Regions from separate parts of the Nissabacter archeti genome, predicted to be linked through region 1. Evidence: predicted binding sites of a transcription regulator. Region 1 holds the regulator's gene; each other region holds the start of a gene.

Region 1 (5,225 bases):
AGATGGCATCGAGCAGGGTGGTTTTCCCGGCGCCGGTGGGGCCGGTAATGGCAAACAGGCCGTTGCTGGCGAACGGCTCCTGGGTGAAGTCGATTTTCCATTCGCCTTGCAGCGAGTTAAGGTTTTTCAGCCGGAGGCTCAGAATTTTCATGCGGATGGCATTCCTTCATTGGCTTCACGCACCTCTTCCACCACATTGCGGAACATCTTTCGCATCCGCTCGCAGTGTTCGCTGTCTGCGTCCGCTTCCAGCGCCATGCGCCGGTCAAACACCTCGGTAACGGAGAGCTCCGTCAGCGTCTCTTTGGCCTGCTGGGCCAGGGCGCTCTGCCGTTGGGCTTTGTTGCGGCGCAGCAGCACCACTTCCACCGGCAGCGGGTCGGTCAGTTGCTGGATGCGGCGCTGGATGTCACTCAGGTAGTCCTGGGTGGCAACTTCAATGTCCAGCCATACCGGGCGCGCCGGGTCGGCGTCACGGAAGGCGTGCAGCTGCTGTTCAATCTCCGCCAGCGAGCCTTTGACGATCGCCATCGGCTGGTGAACCGGCACCGGCAGGGTCTCCACGGAGGCGAGCGTTGCGCCGTCAAACTCCAGCAAATAGACGCTTTTGGTGTTGTTGGCTTCGTCAAAGCTGAGCGGAATCGGTGACCCGCTGTAGCGGATATGGTGGCTTTTTGCCACGCACTGGGCGCGGTGGATATGGCCGAGGGCGATGTAATCCGCCGGCGGGAACGCCTGCGCGGGGAAGGCGTCCAGCGTGCCGATATAGATGTCACGCACCGAATCCGAGGTGGAGACGCCCACAGTAGTCAGGTGCCCGGTAGCGATGATCGGCAGCGGCAGGCCCAGTTCGTCCCGTTTGGCCAGTGCAGCCTGATGCAGGCTCTGGTAATGGGCGGCGATCGCCTCCTGCAGGGCGAGCTGTTTTTCGCTGCCGGACTGGCCGGCGCGGCTCAGGAGCAGGTCGCGCGGGCGCAGGAACGGGATGGCGCACAACAGCGCGCCGGGGGTGCCGTCGTGCCGGTTCAGCACACAGAGCTGGGGGCGGTTGTCGGCCTTCACATTGGCGATGACCGTGGTATTCAGGCAGGAGAGCAACTCCCGCGACTCGTTCAGCGTGGCGACGGAGTCATGGTTACCGCCCAGCACAATCAACTGGCAGCGGGTACGCTGCAACGCCACCACAAAGCGGTTATAGAGCTGGCGGGCGTAGCTCGGCGGCGCGCCGGTATCAAAGATATCCCCGGCGACCACCACTGCATCCACCTGATGGGCTTCAACCTGTTCAATCAGCCAGGTCAGGAACGCCTGGTGCTCCGCTGCGCGGCTCTTGGTGAAAAAGACCTGGCCAAGATGCCAGTCAGATGTATGAATCAGGCGCATAACACTCTCGCTTTGTATTGCCTGCCCCGGAGGGCGGAGGAGGCTGATTATAAACGCCGTCGCGCCGTGATGTCGTGGGGGAAACCCGTTACGGTTTGCGAGATGCTTTCCAACTCCGTCATTTTATCGCCTGTCCGGCTACAATTAGCAGTAAGGTATGACCAATTCCCGTGCTGAATGGACGCGCTAGACTTATTCATAAATGTGTCATAAAACTGACGCATAATGGCGGCCGCACACAAACGTGATCGCTAACCTATTGGCAGGATTGACGATGGCAAGACGTATTTTGGTGGTTGAGGATGAAGCCCCGATTCGGGAGATGGTCTGTTTTGTTCTGGAACAGAATGGTTACCAGCCGTTGGAAGCCGAGGATTTTGACACCGCGCTGAACCGGCTGGCGGAACCTTTTCCCGATTTGGTATTGCTCGACTGGATGTTGCCGGGCGGTACCGGGTTGCAATTTATCAAGCACATGAAGCGTGAAGCGATGACACGTGACATCCCGGTGATGATGCTGACCGCGCGCGGCGAAGAGGAAGACCGGGTTCGCGGGCTGGAAGTGGGCGCGGATGATTACATCACCAAACCCTTCTCACCCAAGGAGCTGGTGGCGCGCATCAAAGCGGTAATGCGGCGCATCTCGCCGATGGCGCTGGAAGAGATGATTGAGATGCAGGGGCTGAGCCTCGACCCTTCCTCACACCGGGTGATGGCGAATGAATCCCCGCTGGAGATGGGCCCGACCGAGTTCCGGCTGCTGCACTTCTTTATGACCCATTCAGAGCGGGTGTACAGCCGTGAGCAACTGCTGAACCACGTCTGGGGCACTAACGTCTATGTAGAAGACCGGACAGTGGACGTGCACATCCGCCGCCTGCGCAAGGCGCTGGAGAGCAGCGGCCACGATCGCATGGTGCAGACCGTCCGCGGGACGGGTTACCGATTCTCAACGCGCTACTGATGTCGCGGCGGAGACCATAACGTGCTGGAACGTCTATCCTGGAAGGGGCTGGCGCTGGAGCTGGTGTTGTTCTGCCTGCCCGGCCTGCTGCTGGGGCTGCTGTTCGGCGGCCTCGCCTGGTGGCTGCTGGCCAGCGTACTGAGCGCGTTGGGCTGGAACTACTATAACCAGCTCCGGCTCTCTTACTGGTTATGGCTCGACCGCAGCATGACGCCGCCCACCGGCCGCTGGAGCTGGGAGCCTGTCTTCTACGGCCTTTACCAGATGCAGCTGCGTAACCGGCGGCGGCGGCGTGAGCTGGCGCTGCTGATCAAGCGTTTTCGCAGCGGGGCGGAATCCCTGCCCGATGCGGTGGTGCTGACCACGGAAGAGGGCATGATTTTCTGGTGCAACGGCCTGGCCCAGCAACTGCTGGGGCTGCGCTGGCCGGAAGATAATGGCCAGAACATCCTTAACCTGCTGCGCTACCCGGAGTTTACCCGCTACCTGCAAGGCGAAACCTTTACCCGCCCGCTGACGCTGGTGCTGAACAACGGCCACCATGTGGAATTCCGCGCGATGCCCTACTCTGAAGGGCAGTTGCTGATGGTGGCACGTGACGTGACCCAGATGCGCCAGCTGGAAGGCGCGCGGCGCAACTTCTTCGCCAACGTCAGCCATGAGCTGCGCACGCCGTTGACGGTGTTGCAGGGCTACCTGGAGATGATGGGCGAGGAGACGCTCGAGGAACCACTGCGCAGCAAAGCGCTGCATACCATGCAGGCACAGACCCGCCGCATGGACGGGCTGGTGCAGCAGTTGCTGACGCTGTCAAAAATCGAGGCCGCGCCGCCGCCGGACATGCAGGAGCGGGTGGACATCCCGCGGATGCTGCGCATGTTGCAGCCTGAGGCGCAGGCGTTGAGCAATAACCAGCACCAGATCGAATTCCGCATCAATGAGGCGCTGAAGGTGTTCGGCAATGAGGATCAGTTGCGCAGCGCCGTCTCTAACCTGGTGTATAACGCCGTGAACCATACCCCGCCCGGCACACGCATTGAGGTCTCCTGGCAGCGTACCGCGCAGGGCGCGCAATTCTTGGTCAGTGATAACGGGCCGGGCATCGCCGCTGAGCACCTGCCGCGCCTGACGGAGCGGTTCTACCGGGTCGATAAGGCGCGTTCGCGCCAGACCGGCGGCAGCGGGCTGGGGCTGGCCATCGTCAAACATGCGCTTAACCACCACGACGCCCGGCTGGAAGTGCTGAGCGAACCGGGCGAAGGCACCCGCTTTATGTTTACCCTGCCAAAACGGCTGATTGTGCCGGATGCATTGACTCAGGGCGCGACACAGACATAATTACCCGCTTCAGCCCCCTTGAGCCACACAACCCATGATTTCACGGCATTGCCGGCAGGCCCTGGCCTGCCTCCTGTTTTTGCTGCCGGTCGCATTTTCCTGTTTGCCGGTGTCCGCTGCTTCCCCGGCTTCCGGCCCTGCTGCGCCTCCCGCCAACCGGATGCTTTCCGGTAACCTCTCCAGCGTCGGGTCTGACACGCTGGCGACCCTGATGGCGTTGTGGGGCGAGGGCTTCTCGCGCCGTTTCCCAGGGGTGAATTTACAGATTCAGGCGGCCGGTTCCTCAACGGCACCCACCGCGCTGGCTGCCGGGGCGGCCCAGCTGGGGCCGATGAGCCGCCCGATGAAAAATGCAGAGATCGCCTCCTTCCGCCAGCGTTACGGTTATTCGCCGCTGGCAGTGCCGGTGGCCGTGGATGCGCTGGTGGTGCTGGTCAATCAGGATAACCCGTTGACCGGCCTGACCTGGGACCAGCTGGACGCCATTTTCTCCATGACGCAGCGCTGCGGTGAGACAGGGCAGCTACGCCGCTGGGGGGATGTCGGCCTCGGCGGCAGCTGGGCCAACCGCCCCTTTGCACGTTATGGCCGTAACTCGGCGTCCGGCACCTATGGCTATTTCAAATTACGGGCGCTGTGCGGCGGGGATTTCCTGCCGCAGGTCAATGAGTTGCCCGGCTCCTCCTCGGTGGCACAGGCGGTGGCCGGTACGCTGAACAGCATCGGCTATGCCAGTATCGGCTTCCACACCAGCGGGGTGAAAGCGCTGCCGCTGGCCGAGGATGGCCAACACTTTATCCAGCCCACCGCGGATAATGTGCGCAACGGCCACTACCCGTTGACCCGTTTCCTCTATATCTACGTCAATAAAGCGCCGGGCCAGCCTTTGGAACCGCTGACAGCCGCCTTCTTCAGCCATGTGCTGTCAGAGGCCGGGCAACGGGTGATCACCCGTGACGGCTATCTGCCGTTGTCGCCGGAAAAACTGCGCGAAGTGCGTGCGTTGCTGGGGCTGGCGGAGTAGCGGGGGAGCAGGGAGATAAAAAGGGCGCGCGGCATGGGCAGGCCGCCGCGCGCTTGCCTGATTAACGGGGGCAGACCGCCAGCGTCAGGTACTGCTTGCCGGCCAGGGTGATCGCGCCGGTGAGGGTCTCCTGGTTCGCCTCGCGCAGGTTCAACCGGTGGATCAGCTGTTCGCCGCCGCTGTGAATGTTGAAGGTTTCAGGCGTGTCGCCGGGGTTAAACAGCCGGATAATCAGGGCGTTATCTGTGCCTGGTTTGCACATGCTCATGAAAATGCGGGGGTTGTCGACCGCCAGATGCATGGCCGCCGCAGGCGCAGGGTGGTCAGGGAGGGGGATCGTAAACCGCTCCAGCCGCTCCTCAAAGGTGTTCAGGCTCTGCACATGATAGGCCAGGTAATGTTCGCGGTAGTTATTGACCGCGCGATACACGCCGGCCTCCTCAGTGCGGGGGTCATCAAGCAGCAGCGCGTAGTCAAACGTCATGGTTTGCTGCATCAGCGCATCCGGCGTGTGCA
Region 2 (5,225 bases), on a different contig from region 1:
TGTTGAGAGGGAAATCTTAGCGCTAAATCCGCGCCGGCGCCAATCCGCATTTTCGCTATATATCTTGATATATAACGTATTTTGGCGCGCAACCGCTTGCTTTGTATCCGTGAGTAACAGCCGGTAAAAAAATCAGGTAAAATCGCCGCCGTCACGCCGGGCCTTTCTGCACGGCCCACGATTTCCCTTGGTAAGGAGCAGTATGCGCAACAGAACATTGGCCGATCTGGACAGAGTGGTCGCCCTCGGCGGAGGCCACGGCCTGGGCCGGGTGATGTCCGCCCTTTCCTCGCTCGGCTCCCGGCTGACCGGCATCGTCACCACCACCGACAACGGCGGCTCCACCGGCCGCATCCGCCGCTCTGAGGGCGGCATCGCCTGGGGGGATATGCGCAACTGCCTGAACCAGCTGATCACCGAACCCAGCGTCGCCTCGGCGATGTTCGAATACCGCTTCAACGGCAACGGGGAGCTGGCCGGGCATAACCTCGGCAACCTGATGCTGAAAGCGCTGGATAACCTCAGCGTGCGGCCGCTGGAGGCGATCAACCTGGTGCGCAGCCTGCTGAAGGTGGAAGCACAATTGATCCCGATGTCAGAGCATCCGGTGGACCTGGTGGCGCTCGACCACGAAGGCAACCCTGTGTACGGCGAAGTGGACGTAGACCAGTTGCAGCATATGCCGCAACAGCTGATGCTGTCGCCGCCGGTGCGCGCCACCGCGGAGGCGATCGACGCCATCACCCACGCGGACATCATCCTGATCGGGCCGGGCAGCTTCCTCACCAGCCTGATGCCGCTGCTGCTGCTGGATGAGCTGGCCACCGCCCTGCGCCGCAGCGCCGCGCCGATTATTTACATCGGCAACCTGGGGCGTGAGCTGAGCGTGGCGGCGGCGTCGCTTTCGCTGCCGGACAAACTGGCGCTGATGGAGCAGCGCATCGGCCGCAAAGCGATCCAGGCAATCATTGCCGGGCCGCGGGTGGACACCGGCGGCATCACTGACCGGCTGATCGTCCAGCAGCCGCTGGAAGCCAGCGACATTCCCTATCGCCACGACCGCGAATTACTGCGGCTGGCGCTGGAAAGCGCGCTGCAACGGATGAAATAATCCGTTACACCGTCAGTGACAACAAAAAACCGCCATCAGGCGGTTTTTTTCAGGGCTGCTTCCAGGGATTGCCGTGCTGGGTGTCAATGTAGAGTTCTTCGACTTTCTGCCGCGCCCACGGGGTACGGCGCAGGAATTTCAGGCTGGATTTGATGCTGGGGTCGCTTTTGAAGCAGTTGATGCTGATGCGTTGGGCGAGGCCCGGCCAGCCGTAGTGCGCCACCAGCGCCGTCAGCAATTGCTCCAGCGTGATGCCGTGCAGGGGATCTTTCGGGGTGTGGGAAGCCTTGTTTTGCGTCATCGCCGTGTCGCCTCTGAAATCGGGGGCGCACACCTTAACAGGTTTGTGCGCCCCGGCAAACCATCAGGAGGCAGCGATGAACTGCTCGCGCAACTGATGGATCTCATCACGCACGCTGGCCGCTTCCTCGAACTCCAGGTTCTGCGCATGGACATACATTTTCGCTTCCAGCTCGCGGATTTTGTTGTCCAGCGCCTTCGGCGACAGCGCCTCGTAAGTCGCTTTGGCTTCGGCCGCGCGTTTGCTCTGCTTGGTGCGCGAGGTCGGCTGGCCAAGTTGCAGGATGTCGGCAATGCGTTTGTTGAGGCCCTGCGGCGTGATGCCGTGCTCCTCGTTGTACGCCTGCTGTTTGGCGCGGCGGCGCTCCGTCTCTTCAATGGCACGCGCCATCGAGTTGGTGATCTTGTCCCCGTAGAGGATCGCCTTGCCGTTGAGGTTACGCGCCGCACGGCCGATGGTCTGGATCAGCGAGCGCTCAGAGCGCAGGAAGCCCTCTTTGTCCGCGTCCAGGATCGCCACCAGCGACACCTCCGGCATGTCCAGCCCCTCACGCAACAGGTTGATGCCCACCAGCACATCAAACTCGCCCAGCCGCAGGTCGCGGATAATCTCGACGCGCTCCACGGTGTCGATGTCTGAGTGCAGGTAACGCACCCGCTCGCCGTGCTCCTCCAGGTATTCGGTGAGATCCTCGGCCATACGCTTGGTCAGCGTGGTGACCAGCACCCGCTCGTTGATCGCCACGCGTTTGCGGATTTCCGACAGCAGGTCATCCACCTGGGTGCCTACCGGGCGCACTTCGATCAGCGGGTCAAGCAGGCCGGTCGGCCGCACCACCTGGTCAATCACCTCGCCGCCCGATTTCTCCAGCTCATAGTTGCCCGGCGTGGCGGAGACGTAAATGGTCTGCGGGGCCAGCGCCTCGAACTCCTCAAAGCGCATCGGCCGGTTGTCCAGCGCGGACGGCAACCGGAAGCCGTACTCCACCAGCGTCTCTTTGCGTGCGCGGTCGCCGCGGTACATGCCGCCAATCTGCGGGATGGTGACGTGGGATTCGTCAATCACCAGCAGGCCGTCCGCCGGCAAATAGTCAAACAGCGTCGGCGGGGCCTCGCCCGGCGCACGGCCGGAGAGGTAGCGCGAATAGTTCTCGATGCCGGAGCAGTAGCCCAGCTCGTTCATCATTTCCAGGTCAAACTGGGTACGCTGGGTGATGCGCTGCTCCTCGAGCAGTTTGTTGTTCTCCAGCAGCGATTTGCGGCGGTCGGCCAGCTCCAGCTTGATGCCCTCCATCGCCTCAAGGATGCGCTCGCGCGGCGTGACGTAGTGGGTTTTCGGGTAGATGGTGAAGCGCTGCACATCCTGCTCCAGGTGGCCGGTGAGCGGGTCAAACAGTGACAGCCGCTCCACTTCCTCATCAAACAGCTCCACCCGCAGCGCCAGATCGTCTGACTCCGCCGGGAAGATGTCGATCACCTCGCCGCGCACGCGGAAGGTGCCGCGCTGGAACGCCTGGTCGTTGCGGGCGTATTGCAGCTCCGCCAGACGGCGCAGGATCGAGCGCTGGTCGATTAACATGCCGCGCGTCAGGTGCAGCATCATTTTCAGGTAAGCGTCCGGGTCACCCAGGCCGTAAATGGCGGAGACGGAGGCCACCACCACCACATCACGCCGCTCCAGCAGCGCCTTGGTGGCGGAAAGGCGCATCTGTTCGATGTGCTCGTTCACCGCCGCATCTTTCTCGATGAAGGTGTCGGAGCTGGGCACGTAGGCTTCCGGCTGGTAGTAGTCGTAGTAGGAGACGAAATACTCCACGGCGTTCTCCGGGAAGAACTCCTTCATCTCGCCATACAGCTGGGCCGCCAGCGTCTTGTTGGGTGCCAGCACCATGGTCGGCCGGTTGAGGTCAGCGATGACGTTGGCCACGGTAAAGGTTTTGCCGGAGCCGGTCACCCCCAGCAGTGTCTGGTGCGCCAGCCCGTTCTCCAGCCCCTCTTCCAGACGGCGGATCGCCTCGGGCTGATCCCCGGACGGCTTGAAATCGGAACGCAGTTTGAACACTTTACTCATTGATAGGCTACCTGTTGGAGAGACGCGGCTGGCCGCCGCGAGAAAACCTGACCCAGCCCGCGACGCGGAAAGGGGTTACACGGCTACTAAGTATGGAAGCCGGAGCGATTTTTGCCAGCCCTATTCTACTGGATATAATTCCAGGTTCAAGTACGCTTTTTCGGCACGTTGGTTGTGCAACGCCTTTCTGCCTTTGGGCAGCCCGGCATTACATGACCAAAAAATGATATTTTTATCACAGGTTGACTTTTATCCCCAGAACGCGTCGCAAATTAACCTGGTGAGAAAAATGAGACAACCTCGCAACAAAATCATCACCCCCTTTTTTTTCTGACTTGTTTTTTACTAATTTACTGATAAAAAAGCACTTTTGTAAAAAGCGGGCTTTCGCGCCAATCTGGGCGCAAGCCGCGCCCCGCCTTGCTTACAGCCACTTTTCGCACGCTCATGCACAAGGTTATCCACAGGAATAGTGGATAACTCACACAGCGCCATGTGCGGCGGGAGTTGGCAAAAAAGGCGCTTTACCGGCCCGATGAGGATTAATGGGCTTTTTTTAGTTAATTTTATCCCGGTTTGCCTGGCTATTTATGCTGATAAAGACTAATGCGCCCTCTTGCCAAACCGCAGAACGCCGTTTTTAGCCCAGGCGGTGAGGTCAGCCACTATGGCACCGGTTAAGAGTGCACCAGCATCACCCCGCAGGCACCGGCAAGGTGCAGACCCGCCTCCCCCGGCACGCTAATGGTTAACTGCGCTTACCGGTCAGGGGATGTTTTTTTAGTCGCAAACCGTTAACAACCGTGTAACGTTATTCTTTTTTCCTGCCCATGGTAAGTTGGCCTGCGGATTGCTTAATGGTAACGGCGCGGGCAGTTTTTCCCTGTTTCAGGGCGCGGCGGGATTTCACTGAAAGCGTGCGCAGGCGACTTGTTTTGTCCCGGCCGGCCAACATTTTTCATGATTAATCACTGCCGTAACACCGTTTACCTGCGCTTTTGCCTGGGTGCCATCCCGCATACCGGCCGCAGAATCTGCTGGCGATGGCGTCAATCAGCGGGCCTTGTCCTGCCGCAGCCTGGCCCGCCCGCCCGCTGCGTTAACGGGCATCGTGCACGCCGCAGGTGCTGTCTCTGCACTGCCCCGGCGGCTCGTCGGCCGGGGCAACCACACCATGAACCATCGCGTATCGGGAGAGTGCCTGATGTTAAGCGTAAAAGCAGTCAACCAGTTCTATGGACCGACCCACACCTTATGGGACGTTAATCTGGAGTTGCCGCGCGGCGAATGCACCTGTTTGCTGGGGCGGGCGGGGGTCGGCAAAACAACGCTGGTGAACTGCATCATGGGGCACCTGCCGGTCAGGAGCGGCTCAATGACCTGGCAGACCGGCGACCGGCCGCCGCAAAACCTGCTGCAACAGCCGGTGGAGAACCGCGCGGCGCTCGGCATCAGCTATGTGCCGCAGGGGCGGCCCATTTTTTCACAGTTGAGCGTGGAGGAGAATCTGCATGTGGCGATGATGGCGGCGCAGCACCCGCACCGCCGGATCCCGGCGCAGGTGTTTGAGCTGTTCCCGGCGCTGCATGATATGGGCAGCCGCCGCGCTGGGGAGTTAAGCCCGTTCCAGCAACAACAGCTGGCGATCGCACGGGCGCTGGTGCCGGAGCCGGAACTGCTGATCCTGGATGAGCCGACCGACGGCAGCCCGCCGGACAGGGTGGCGGAGATGGGCAACCTGAT
Region 3 (5,225 bases), on a different contig from region 1:
TGGTTGGCGTTTGCGCCACGGGTCAGGCCGAAAAGTGCGCCGCGGGCATACGGGTCCCAGTAGGGGGCACCGAGGCCGGTAAAGGCCGGCACCATATACACGCCGTTGGAGTCTTTGACCTTCAGGGCGAAATACTCGGAGTCCGCCGCGTCGCTGATCAGTTTCATCTCATCACGCAGCCACTGGATCGCCGCGCCGCCGATGAACACGGCCCCTTCCAGCGCATAGTTCACTTCGCCGCGCGGGCCGCAGGCGATGGTGGTCAACAGGCCGTGGGTCGAGGTCACGGCTTCGGTGCCGGTGTTCATCAGCATAAAGCAGCCGGTGCCGTAAGTGTTTTTCGCCATGCCGGGTTCTACGCAGAGCTGGCCGTACAGCGCCGCCTGCTGGTCACCGGCGATACCCGCGATAGGAATACGCGTGCCGCCCTTCCCGCCGATGTTGGTCTGGCCGTAAATTTCTGACGAGGATTTCACCTCCGGCAGCATCTCCCGCGGGATGTCCAGGATCTCCAGCATCCGCTGATCCCATTCCAGTTTATGGATGTTGAACAGCATGGTGCGTGAGGCGTTGGTGTAGTCGGTGATGTGCACGCGGCCCTGCGTCATTTTCCACACCAGCCAGGTGTCCACGGTACCGAACAGCAGTTCGCCGCGCTTGGCGCGCTCACGGGCGCCCTCCACGTGGTCGAGGATCCATTTCACCTTGGTGCCGGAGAAATAGGGGTTAATCACCAGCCCGGTCGTGTGCTGGATGTACTCTTCCAGCCCCTCTTTTTTCAGTTTCTCGCAGTAGTCCGCGGTGCGCGGGTCCTGCCAGACGATGGCGTTATAGATGGGTTTGCCGCTCTCTTTATCCCAGACAATCGCGGTTTCACGCTGGTTGGTAATCCCGAGCGCGGCGATCTGGTCAGAACGGATGTCAGCATGTGCCAGCACTTCCACCAGTGTTGAGCTTTGGGAGGCCCAGATGTCCATCGGGTCATGCTCAACCCAGCCCGCTTTCGGGTAGATCTGGGTAAATTCACGTTGGGAAACCGCCACAATGTTGGCATCGTGATCGAGAACTACCGCGCGGGAACTGGTTGTGCCCTGATCAAGCGCGACAATGTATTTTTTTTCTGGCGTCATCATAATCATCCTGCAAAAAGTTAACCGGGAACGCGTTATTGCTTACGCTTTGCGCTGTGTAGGCTGAGGGGCTGCTTTGGCTTTCTCGTCTGTCTCGCACACTTCGCACGGCAGATGGCGGCCAATCAGGGCGCGGTAGCCAAAGGCACCGAGGGACGCCCCCACCAGTGGGCCAAAGATCGGCACCAGGAAATAAGGGATGCTCAGCCCGCCGGTAAAGGCGACTTTGCCCCAGCCCGCCAGGAAGGCGAACAGTTTCGGGCCGAAGTCACGCGCCGGGTTCAGGGCGAAGCCGGTCAGCGGGCCCATAGACCCCCCGATCACCGCAATCAGCAAACCAATCAGCAGCGGGGCCAGTGGGCCGCGCGGCACACCGTTGCCGTCATCGGTCAGGGCCATAATCAGGCAGACCAGAATAGCGGTGATAACGGTTTCCACAATAAATGCCTGCAAAATCGAGATGTGCGGGTTAGGGTATGTCGAGAAAATTCCCGCCAGGTCAAGGCTTTCCACGCTGCCGCGGACCATATTGTGGCCTTGTTCATACACAAAGAACAGATTGTAATAGAGGCCGTAGACCAGGGCGGCGGCACAGAAGGCCCCGGCGAACTGCGCCAGGATGTACGGGGCGACTTTACGGCCGTCAAAGCAGGCGAACAGCCATAACGCGATGGTGATTGCCGGGTTGAGGTGGGCACCTGAAATGGCGGCGGTCATGTACACCGCCATGGCCACGCCCAGGCCCCAGATGACGCTGATTTCCCACTGTCCGAAGCTGGCACCCGCCAGTTTCATGGCCGCCACACAACCGGCGCCGAAGAAAATGATAAGACCAGTTCCCAGGAATTCGGCGATGCATTGGCCTTTCAGGGTAGTGCTGGTTAATTGGCTCATAGTGAAGTCCTACAGACGGTAAGGTTCATAAGTTATTGTTGGTCGCTGTGATGTAACAAAGGTTAATTCACTTAATTGCTCATTTTAGAAATGAGAACACAATGTGAATTTATCGTTAACGAGCAAAAACGAGAAATAGCGAACTTAAAATGTGTGTGGTCTGTCATAAAAATGAGCGAATACGCGTTATTTTCTCGCCAATTTACGCTAATCGCGCATCTGTAAACCGGTCATCTTACCGTTTCGCGTCAGGCGCCTGCGCGTGGTGGTTCACGCTTTTTTGCCGGGCCGGCAAATGAGGGGAATAAAATGGCGCACTCAGCCCGGTTAACGCCGGGATGTGGCTAGACAGCGGCAGACAGGCTACATACAATCGACTTTATTAAATACAACCGGATTTGTTCAAGCGGCGCGCCGAGCTGATTCAGCCGCAGCGTTTCGAAAAGGGCGCTTGTTTTCAAAACTAAGCCGTTTTGCTGCCTCTGCCTCCCCTGGAGCGGACGACACAACAAGCTGTACGCCTTACGCACATAAGAGGAATTAAGAATGTCATTTGAAGTTTTTGAGAGATTAGAAGCGAAAGTTCAGCAGGCGATTGACACCATCACCCTGTTGCAAATGGAAATTGAAGAACTGAAAGAGAAGAACAACACGCTCTCTCAGGAAGTTCAGAATGCCGGCAGCCACCACGAAATGCTGGTGCGTGAGAATGAGCAGCTGAAACAAGAGCAGCACGTATGGCAGGATCGTCTGCGTGCCCTGCTGGGAAAAATGGAAGAGGTCTGATTCCCTCGCACCCGGCGCACGCCGCAAGGGTGTAAAGTCAGAACGAAAAAGGCACTCCGCAGAGTGCCTTTTTGTTGCCCGGCGAACTTGCCCCGGACGCGGCTTATTCGATGTCGAGCGGATCTTCCGACAGGATAATCCCGGTGTTGTCTGCATAGAGATGATCGCCGGAGAAGAACGTCACCCCGCCGAAATTGACGCGGATATCACTTTCGCCAATGCCTTCACCGGCAGCCCCGGCCGGGATGGCGGCCATCGCCTGGATGCCGATGTCCATCTCTGCCAGATCGTCCACCTGGCGTACCGCGCCGTAAACCACCAGCCCTTCCCACTCGTTCTGCGTGGCAATTCGCGCCAGCTCGGCATTGATTAACGCCCGGCGCACCGACCCCCCACCATCAACCAGCAGCACCCGGCCGCGGCCATTCTCTTCTAACAGATCATACAGCAGGCCGTTATCTTCGAAACATTTCACGGTAGTGATCTGTCCGCCAAATGAGGTACGCCCGCCAAAGTTGGAGAACAGAGGCTCAACGACGTTCACCTCTTCGTGATAAATATCGCACAGTTCGGAAGTATCGTATTTCATAGGATTAACGTCTGGTTGATGCAGGAATATCCAGTATATCCCTTTCTGGCGGATGTTGGCAAAATCATCAATTGTTAACTTTGCCTTCAGCCATAATGAATTAACTGATGCTCAGCACCACACCGAGCGCAAACAACACGTTGGTTAACAGCGCGGCTTTAACCATCTGCTCCAGCATCGGCCGCATCGCCGAGGCTTGCTGTTCCCGTACCACAAACCGCCCGTGGCGCAGCAACACCGGCAGCGCCAGCACAAACAGCCAGCCCCAGGGGCTGTGCAAGTACAACAGCGCAAACAGGGTAAAACAGAGCACCGCGCCCGCCAGCAGCATGGCGTGATAGTAGCGCCCTTTACGTGCGCCCAGCCGTACCGCCAGGGTATTTTTGCCGTTGGCGCTGTCGCTGTCGATGTCCCGCAGGTTGTTGATGTTGAGCACGGCCGCCGCCAGCAGGCCACAGGCGGTCGCGGGCAGGAACACTACGCCGTCAAGCCGGTGGGTTTGCAGGTAATAGGTGCCGGCAACGCTGATCCAGCCGAAAAACGTCAATACGGAAATGTCCCCCAGGCCGCGGTAGCCATAAGGTTTTGACCCCACGGTATAGGTGATGGCGGCGGCAATCGACAGCAGGCCAAGCAGCACAAAGCCCAGCACATCCTGCGGGGTGTCACAGGCCACGGCGATAAGCCCGATGCCGGACAGCAACGTCAGCAGCACGGAAATGATCAGCGCCCGTTTCATCTGTGCGGCGCTGATCACGCCTTTCTGCATACCGCGCAGCGGCCCGAGGCGGTCAGGCGTATCACTGCCTTTCAGCGCGTCGCCGTAATCATTCGCCAGATTGGACAGAATTTGCAGCAGGCCGGCGGTCAGCAGTGCCAGCAGGGCAATAACCGGGTGGAAACTGTGGTGCCAGGCGGCTATCGCCGAGCCTGCCACGATAGAGGCGAAAGCCAGCGGCAGGGTGCGCGGCCGCAGGCTTTCCAGCCAGGCACGGCCTGGCGAGGTATAACATTGTTCGCTCATGATTCGCTTTTGTCCGGGGGGAATGCCATAAAAAAACAGGGAGGCCGAAGCCTCCCTGCAAATAGTATGGGATTATGGACGCGAATTACAGGATAAAACGGCTCAAATCTTCATCGGCCACCAGCTGATCCAGGTGTTTCCCGACGTAGTCCGCATCAATTGCGAACGTTTCACCGCTTTTCTCGCTGGCGTCATAAGAGATGTCTTCCATCAGACGCTCAAGCACGGTGTGCAGGCGGCGGGCACCGATGTTTTCGGTGGTTTCGTTCACCTGCCAGGCTGCTTCTGCGATACGGCGGATGCCGTCTTCGGTAAAGGAGACCGTCACGCCTTCTGTCGCCATCAGCGCTTTATACTGCTCAGTCAGCGAGGCACTTGGCTCGGTCAGGATGCGTTCGAAATCGCTGGTCGACAGCGCCTGAAGTTCCACACGGATTGGCAGGCGGCCCTGCAATTCCGGGATCAGGTCAGCCGGGCTCGCCGTCTGGAAGGCACCGGACGCGATGAACAGGATGTGGTCAGTTTTCACCATGCCGTGCTTGGTAGAAACGGTGCAGCCTTCCACCAGCGGCAGCAGGTCACGCTGTACGCCTTCGCGGGAGACATCCGGGCCGGAGCCCTGGCCGCCGCGCTTACAGATTTTGTCGATCTCATCGATAAACACAATACCGTGCTGCTCAACGGCTTCGATCGCCTGCTCTTTCAGCTCTTCCGGGTTAACCAGTTTCGCCGCTTCCTCTTCGATCAACAGCTTGAACGCTTCTTTGATCTTGATTTTGCGCGGTTTCTGCTTCTGCCCTGC

The links. The regulator PhoB, encoded in region 1, activates phosphate uptake and scavenging genes when phosphate is short. The targets are predictions, from matches to a motif close to CTGTCATAAAACTGNCNNAT.
Region 2: uvrB (excinuclease ABC subunit UvrB) is a predicted target of PhoB. The motif match lies at 3,704-3,723, and genes of this name have one in related genera.
Region 3: JK232_RS19795 (MIP/aquaporin family protein) is a predicted target of PhoB. The motif match lies at 2,185-2,204, and genes of this name have one in related genera.

Annotation. Positions count from the first base shown of each region.
Region 1 is NZ_JAERKB010000003.1:102,945-108,169, forward strand. Features, by position in the region: gene JK232_RS04885 (AAA family ATPase) at 1-151, opposite strand, end outside; gene sbcD (exonuclease subunit SbcD) at 148-1,383, opposite strand; gene phoB (phosphate response regulator transcription factor PhoB) at 1,658-2,347, shown strand; gene phoR (phosphate regulon sensor histidine kinase PhoR) at 2,369-3,685, shown strand; gene JK232_RS04905 (PstS family phosphate ABC transporter substrate-binding protein) at 3,723-4,709, shown strand; gene JK232_RS04910 (glycoside hydrolase family 38 N-terminal domain-containing protein) at 4,771-5,225, opposite strand, start outside.
Region 2 is NZ_JAERKB010000008.1:31,035-36,259, reverse strand. Features, by position in the region: gene yvcK (uridine diphosphate-N-acetylglucosamine-binding protein YvcK) at 203-1,111, shown strand; gene JK232_RS11875 (VF530 family protein) at 1,161-1,412, opposite strand; gene uvrB (excinuclease ABC subunit UvrB) at 1,476-3,482, opposite strand; gene JK232_RS11865 (ATP-binding cassette domain-containing protein) at 4,687-5,225, shown strand, end outside.
Region 3 is NZ_JAERKB010000016.1:33,576-38,800, reverse strand. Features, by position in the region: gene glpK (glycerol kinase GlpK) at 1-1,133, opposite strand, end outside; gene JK232_RS19795 (MIP/aquaporin family protein) at 1,173-2,024, opposite strand; gene zapB (septal ring assembly protein ZapB) at 2,571-2,810, shown strand; gene rraA (ribonuclease E activity regulator RraA) at 2,914-3,399, opposite strand; gene JK232_RS19780 (1,4-dihydroxy-2-naphthoate polyprenyltransferase) at 3,500-4,423, opposite strand; gene hslU (HslU--HslV peptidase ATPase subunit) at 4,509-5,225, opposite strand, start outside.